2 regions of the Paraburkholderia sp. RAU2J genome follow, and region 1 is predicted to be linked to the other one. Evidence: predicted binding sites of a transcription regulator. Region 1 holds the regulator's gene; the other holds the start of a gene.
What was found. Region 1 encodes LexA, which represses DNA repair genes until DNA is damaged. Its sites were predicted from a motif close to ACTGTATNNNNATACAGT; they were not measured.
Positions count from the first base shown of each region.

Region 2: imuA (translesion DNA synthesis-associated protein ImuA) is a predicted target of LexA. The motif match lies at 1,693-1,710, and genes of this name have one in related genera.

Region 1 covers NZ_RBXG01000001.1:3,512,052-3,515,730, forward strand. The annotation lists gene cysT (sulfate ABC transporter permease subunit CysT) at 1-31, opposite strand, end outside; gene B0G69_RS15965 (sulfate ABC transporter substrate-binding protein) at 180-1,220, opposite strand; gene lexA (transcriptional repressor LexA) at 1,531-2,181, shown strand; gene B0G69_RS15975 (hypothetical protein) at 2,243-2,587, shown strand; gene B0G69_RS15980 (DUF2939 domain-containing protein) at 2,763-3,368, shown strand; gene B0G69_RS15985 (universal stress protein) at 3,430-3,679, opposite strand, start outside.
Region 2 covers NZ_RBXG01000001.1:31,656-35,334, forward strand. The annotation lists gene B0G69_RS00155 (DNA polymerase Y family protein) at 1-883, opposite strand, end outside; gene imuA (translesion DNA synthesis-associated protein ImuA) at 783-1,622, opposite strand; gene B0G69_RS00165 (glycosyltransferase family A protein) at 1,995-2,762, opposite strand; gene B0G69_RS00170 (Ig-like domain-containing protein) at 2,908-3,679, opposite strand, start outside.

The DNA.
Region 1 (3,679 bases):
CACTCGGCTTTCGGAAGGTCAACGTCGTCATGCTGGATACTCGTTCAGGTTGATGCTGGCGTTTGATCTTCGGCCAACGGGTCCGGATTCCGGTTGGCCAGAAGCGCGCCCACTGGGCGCGCCCGGAAGTGGCGCGCCGCCGCGCCGGTGTATCGATGCCGGTTAGGGCATCGACAGCGTTATTGAGGCTGGTAGATCGAGTCGAACACACCGCCGTCGGCAAAGTGCGTCTTCTGCGCGTTGGCCCAGCCGCCGAACGAATCGTCCACCGTGTACAGCTTCAGCTTCGGAAACTTCGCGGTCAGGTCGGCCGGCACCTTGTTCGAACGCGGACGGTAGAAGTTGCGCGCGGCGATCTCCTGGCCTTGCTCGCTATACAGGAAGTTCAGATACGCCTCGGCCAGCTTGCGCGTGCCGCGCTTGTCGACGACCTTGTCCACCACCGCGACCGGCGGCTCGGCGAGAATGCTCACCGACGGCACGACGATTTCAAACTTGTCCGGACCGAACTCCTTCAGCGACAGGAACGCTTCGTTTTCCCACGCGATCAGTACGTCGCCGATGCCACGCTGCACGAAGCTGGTAGTCGCGCCACGCGCGCCCGAGTCCAGCACGCCGGCGTTCTTATACAGCTTGCCGACGAATTCCTTCGCTTTCTGGGCATTGCCGCCCGGCTGATGTTGCGCGTACGCCCACGCCGCGAGGTAGTTCCAGCGCGCGCCGCCCGAAGTCTTCGGATTCGGCGTGACGATCGACACACCCGGCTTGATCAGATCGTCCCAGTCCTTGATGTGCTTCGGGTTGCCCTTGCGCACGAGGAACACGATCGTCGACGTGTACGGCGACGCGTTGTCCGGCAAGCGCTTTTGCCAGCCCTTGTCGAGCAGCCCCTTGCCGGCGAGCGCATCGATGTCGTAGGCGAGTGCGAGGGTGACGACGTCCGCCTGCAGGCCGTCGAGCACCGAGCGCGCCTGCGCGCCGGAACCGCCGTGCGACTGCTTGAAGGTGATCGTCTCGCCGGTCTTCGTTTTCCATTCCTTGCCGAACGCCTGGTTGACCTCCTGATACAGCTCGCGCGTCGGGTCGTAGGAAACGTTCAGCAGTGTGGTGTCGGCCGCATGCGCCGGTGTCATCGCGCCGAGCGCGCCGGCCGCGCCGAACGCGAGCGCCGCGATGAGTTGCTTCGTTTTCCGAGCCAGCCCCGTGTGTCGATGATTCATGTGAACTTTCTCCGCGTGTAGTGCGCTGAAACCAGCGTGGTGTTGTTCTGCGTCGCGGTCACGTGCACATGAGCGGCAACTGGAAGGCAGTCTATCGAAGCGCTTTCATCATTAAAAATAATGTTTCTTCATTCTTTAATACGCAAAAGTGGTAATGACAGCTGGATAAGGCGTTGCGGCATGAAAACGGACGTTTGGACGCCGATTACGGGCGCCGTAACGGCACCCAGGGTCACGAACTTAAAGTAAAGCTTGAATTGCGCCGAATACTGTATAAAAATACAGTCACCTGTTCATACATACAGTGGCCATGACAAAACTCACCGCACGACAGCAGCAGGTTTTCGATCTGATTCGCCGGGCGATCGAACGCACCGGTTTTCCGCCCACCCGCGCGGAAATTGCCGCCGAACTGGGCTTCAGCTCGGCCAACTCGGCAGAAGAACATTTGCGCGCGCTCGCTCGCAAGGGTGTGATCGAACTCGCCGCCGGCGCGTCACGCGGTATTCGCCTGCTGGCGGGCCCGGAAGATTCACCGCATCAGTTCACGCTGCCGCACTCGAGCATCATGCAGCTGTCGCTGCCGCTGATCGGCCGGGTGGCTGCCGGCAGCCCGATCCTCGCGCAGGAACATATCTCGCAGCACTTCGCGTGTGATCCGGCGCTGTTCTCGAGCAAGCCCGACTACCTGTTGAAGGTGCGCGGGCTGTCCATGCGCGACGCAGGCATCTTCGACGGCGACCTGCTCGCGGTGCAAAAGAAGAGCGAGGCGAAAGACGGCCAGATCATCATCGCCCGGCTCGGCGACGACGTCACGGTCAAGCGCCTGAAGCGTCGGCCGAACGGCCTCGAGCTGATCGCGGAGAACCCCGATTACGAGAACATTTTCGTTGAAACCGGCAGTGCGGAATTCGCGCTGGAGGGCATCGCCGTGGGGCTGATCCGCCCTGGCGAGTTCTAAGCCACCGCGCCTGTTCGCTTAATCCCACGCCGCATCAACGCTGCATCGCCTGGAGAGACTCATGGAACGCCTTGCCCGCCTGCTGCCCTTTCGCCAGTTCGGCCGTTTGCGCCATTTGCGCAATGTGGTGCCTTGCTCATTGATCGAAGCACCGGCTCAGGACTCCGCGTCGCTGTTCGACGCGCCCGCTGATACGGCGAGCCTGCCGTCGTCGTTGCCGGCGTTTGCCCGTGTGTCGTTGAACTCCGGGTTGAATACGGCGGAACCTGCACGGCGCGCGCCGGTGCGCGTCTATCATGGGCCGTCGCGGCTGATCATGGTGGGCACGGTCGACGCGGTGTGCCGCATGATCGACCGGTGCATTGCCGATGAAGCCAATGTGCATGGTGCAGTCTTCGAGTCGTGAGCGTGTGTGTCATGAGCAGTAAAGAGGCCGCACCATGGAGGCCGCACCATGCCTCACGCATCGCGGTTGTCGTGCTCGCTTTTCAGACCTGCTGTTCGGATATTTGCATAGAATGGGATTGTTTTTGCGGGGCCGTAGTCCACGTTAAATCCAATCTGATCGGGAGTTCCATTCGATGACAGGTCCGACACGAACCAAGGGCGCCGCCACCCGGCCGCTGCTGATCGCGCTGGTTGTAGTCGTAGTGATTGCGGCACTCGGGTTTGCTTACGCGTCACCCTATATCGCGCTGAATAATCTCAAACGCGCGGCAGATGCGCGCGACGCGCAAACCGTCAATCAATACGTGGATTTTCCCGCGTTGCGCGGCAGCCTGAAGGAGCAGATCGCAGGCATGCTGACGCGCCGGCTGGACGCGGATAACGACAGCAAAATGGCCACCATCGGCGCGATGATCGGCGTGACGCTGATCGGTCCGCTGGTGGATTCCTATGCGACACCAGACGGCGTCGCAGCCTTACTGAATGGCATGCCGCCGCGCGGCGATCCTGGCGAACATCCGCCTGCCCCAGCCACGCAAACGCCTGCCTCTCCCGCCGCTGGCGACACCCCCACCACCGCAACGGCCCCGGCATCTCGGCAAACCACGGCAGGCTATCGCGGCCTCAATGAGTTCGTCGTCACTTACCGGCGCGGCGAAGCCAACGCGCACTACTCGGCGGTCTTCCGGCGCGAAGGTCTGTTCACGTGGAAGCTCGCCGCAATCAATCTGAACGAATGACCGGCCGGCCGTTACGGCCAGCCACTCGCTCCATACGCGCGTCCCCACGCAGCAAGCCGCATCAAGCCGCGGCTTGCTGCTGCTCCTGCGCGGAAGAACACGCCACCAGAATGCTGCACGACACGCGATCGAGCAGCGGCGTGTTGCCTGCCCCCATCCACCATCGCGACAAGCCGGTGCGGCAGCGATGTCCTACCACCACGAGATCGACATGCAGGTCATTGGCGAGGTTCGCAATCTCGTCGATGGGATGACCGAACGCGAAATGCCCTTGCGCGTGCACACCACGTTCGGTGAGCCAGTCCACCCCT
Region 2 (3,679 bases), 3.5 Mb from region 1:
CGGCCAATTGCACGATCAGTCGACGCGCGGCGAATAACAACGCATCGGCGTTATCGACTCGCGACGGCAACTCCAGTTGTGCATGAAACGACGCCGGCGCACGAAACGCTTCACGCGGGTCGGCGCGCGTGCCGTACGCCTGCGCGAGCAGGTCTAAAATCCCGCTGCCGAAACGCCGCACGACGCCCGAGCGCGGCAAACGACGCAAATCGGCCAGCGTCGCGCAGCCGACGTGCGCGAACGCATCGCGATGCGCCGGCGCCACCGGCAGCAGCGACACGGACAAACCATCGAGCACATGCGCGAGCGACGTCTCCTTGATCACATGCCAGCGACGCCCCTGCCGGGCGCAACGTGCCTGCGCCAATAGCCACGCGCCCCACGCGGTCGGCGCACAGGCGATGCGCGCCGTATAGCCGAACTCCTTCACCGTGGCCAGCACGCGCGACAACAACGTGCGCAAGCCGCCGAACAACCTCAAGCCGGAACCGACTTCCAGCAACAGCGTGTGCGCGTCGGCGAGCGATACTTTCGGCGTGTAGGTCAGCAACGCAAGTGCCATGGCTTCGAATGCCTGAGTTTCGCGGGTAGCGTCGACGGCCAGCAGCTTGAGTCCTGGCGCCAGCGCCAATGCGTACGAGCGCGAATGGCCCGCATGCACCCCGGCACGCAATGCATCCAGGTCCGGCATCAGAACGTGCGCGTGATCGGCCAATGCATAACAGCGGCGCTCGGCGACACCTGCCGCGGCTTGCGGCTGGCTTGCCTCGCCGTCGCACGGTTCACACCGATTCGGTTTCGCGGGAAAACCATCCGGAAGCGGCGCGAGAGGCTTCACCGCTTCCAGCGACAAGAGTGGCAATGTGACTGCGATCCATAACATATTTGACCTCTGCTCCTTGAGGGCGGCCGATTCCTTTTTCCGGCAACAAGGCGCTTTGTAAAGGCAGAACGAGACGGAGAGGTTCGGCTAGCGGAGGTCCGCGACGCTTGAAGATATCGATCGACAGGCCAATCTCCTGCAGCCATTGGCGACGGTTGATCGTCTGCGCATTGGCCGGCAGGAGCGGCGCGCAGATCATTCGCAATGGCGCGGGTGAAGATTGCGCGGCCGCCTCGACAGGCCGGACCAAAAATGCCAGCGATGTGGACTCCTGAGCCGCCACTTGCAGGCGCCGGACCTTATCGGCACGCGCATTCGGCAGCCACACCAGAACCGCGCCGATGCCGTCCTGCTTCAATGCCTGAGTGGCGGCCCACAGCGCCTGATCTTCATTCGAGCGTACCCATAAGACGCGCCCGACATCGATACCCCAAGCCCTCAATGCCCCGGCACACGGCTGATAGGGAGGCGACACGAACAGGACATGCCGTTCGGTCTGCATCGTAAGCTGGCGAAGTGAATGGGCCAGCAAGCGTATTTCTCCTACACCACAATGCTCGATCAGTAATTCCGTCAGCCCCCCTGCCGACCAGCCTTGTCCCGGCAACAACCGATCCAGGGTGGCATAGCCGCTGGAAATCACGCGCGAGGCCGATTCGGCAAGCTCGTTGCCCTGCCACACCTGACGCCGCAATTGCGACGACAGCGTGGTCGTCGCAAGCTGAATCGCTGCTGCCATAGACACGCTCTTTGAATAGGGAATGCTCCGCCCTGCCCGGCATTGAGCAAGGCATAAGGCAATCGACGCTACTGTATATTTATACAGTATTTTGAGATGAATGTTAAGGCGCGCCGTAGAGGGCGATGTCGGCAGAAGCTGCCCTACGGTGCGAGAGGAGCAGGCGGCCGATCATCCCGCATTGTGGGATGATCGGCCGGGACTGCACGCCGGGCTTATGGTAGAGCGGCGTATCACGTGGCCAACGAGAGGTAAGAACTGCGAACACTGATGCAGGCGCCGGTACCCGCCCATGTCATCGACGAGGGTATCCCGATCACAGAGCTGCTCGCCTCCGGCAATGTCACACGTCGGCCTACGCCAAAACGGAAACTATTCTGGACGCAGCGAACTTGACGCACTTTTGTGCATCAACGAACGATAAAAATTGCGATCCTGTTCTTCCATTGGAAAGTCTTCCAAACTGAACGAGGTGTGGAGGTCGGGGGCCTTCAAATAACCTCGCTTGGTCACCGTGTTGTGCGGCCCCATCAAAGCAAGGTGTACATTTTTAATGTCAGGGTGCTGAAGAATACGATCCTGGCAAATAAATGCAGGCTCCTCACCGAAACGTGCGTGCTCGTCGTAACGTCGCGAATCGAGCACATGCGCCTTGTAGCAAAGGACCGCGTTGCAGCTCATATGCTCACGCACTGCCGGTACGAACAACACGCGTTGTCCACGTGGTTCGAAATACCAGTCCGCTCCTGAGCCCGCAAAACAGGCTTCATTCTGCAATAGCAAGGTAGCCATGTCATAAAGGTAGTCCGGGCCGTACCAGTCATCGTCATCCATGCTACAGATGATATCCGCACCCCACTCTTTTGCCGAATCGTTGAGCCAATTGCGTTTGGCACCCAACGGTTGGACGTTACTCACCCATGAATAACTTACGTCTCTATCACCTGTACAAAAGTATTCGTGGCGGCTGGCTTCATCACTATCATCAAGTACAAACCAGCGCAGCGCTCGAAACGGATTTCTCTGCGCATGAAAATACCGGATTGTCTGCCCGATAAGTAACTCGCGATTTCGTGTTGGCGTCACCACCGCGACCCGAAGCGTATCGATCGAGGCGTCCAGGTGATGGTAGAGCATCATATTTCTCCCCACAGCTTTTCGAATTTCCAGGGTACGTCGACTCAAATGTGAAAAAGGCGATGCGCGCGAACGCTGCATCGCCTTGATTTTCCAGACTATGGACAGTCGTCAGGGCTCTCGCCCATCCGACTGTCCGCGCCTGGCGTCAGTGCACCTGGATGCCGTGCTGGATCAGCAGGTCAGCCACGGTGTTCGAGCCCATGGAGGTATTGTGATACACGTCGTAGGCGACATTGTTCACCGTCGTCGTGCCAGTAACCTGCCATTGCGCCGAACCCGTACCAGTACCTTCAGCCAGCGTCACCGACGAGCTGCTATCGCCGCTGATCGTCATGTGCACCGTCGAGCTGAGCGAATCGGGCATGTTCAATACGTCCGTGAGCTTCAGGCTGAGCGCATTGCCACCCGTACCTTGCCCGGAGTTACCCAGGTCGAAGTTCTCGATACCCTTGACCCGCGTACCGTAGTCGGCCAGGTTAAGCGACAGACCGGACGCCTCGAACTTCATCGTATCGATGCCGAGACCGCCATCGACACGGGTGAAGTTGGTGCCGACGATACCGATCGTGTCGTTACCTGCTCCGCCCATGGCCACGTCGTGCTGGACATTCAGCGCGGTCGTGCCTGTCGTGTCGGTGCCGATGCCGTGAATCACATCGTTACCCTGGCCGCCGCTGATGATGTCCACGCCGTTCACGATCGCGGCCGCATTCGGACTAGTGTTACCTGCGTACAGTTCGTCGTCGCCTACCGTGAAGCTTTGCGTCAGCTTGGCAATCGAGCCGGTATAGACGTTGTACGCACCGCCATTCACTGCGCCGGTATCGCTTTCCCAAATCCCGTAGGCATAGTCGGAAATACCGTCACCGTTCCAGTCACCACCTGCCACGCCCGTACCTGCAAAGTCGTTCGCGTTC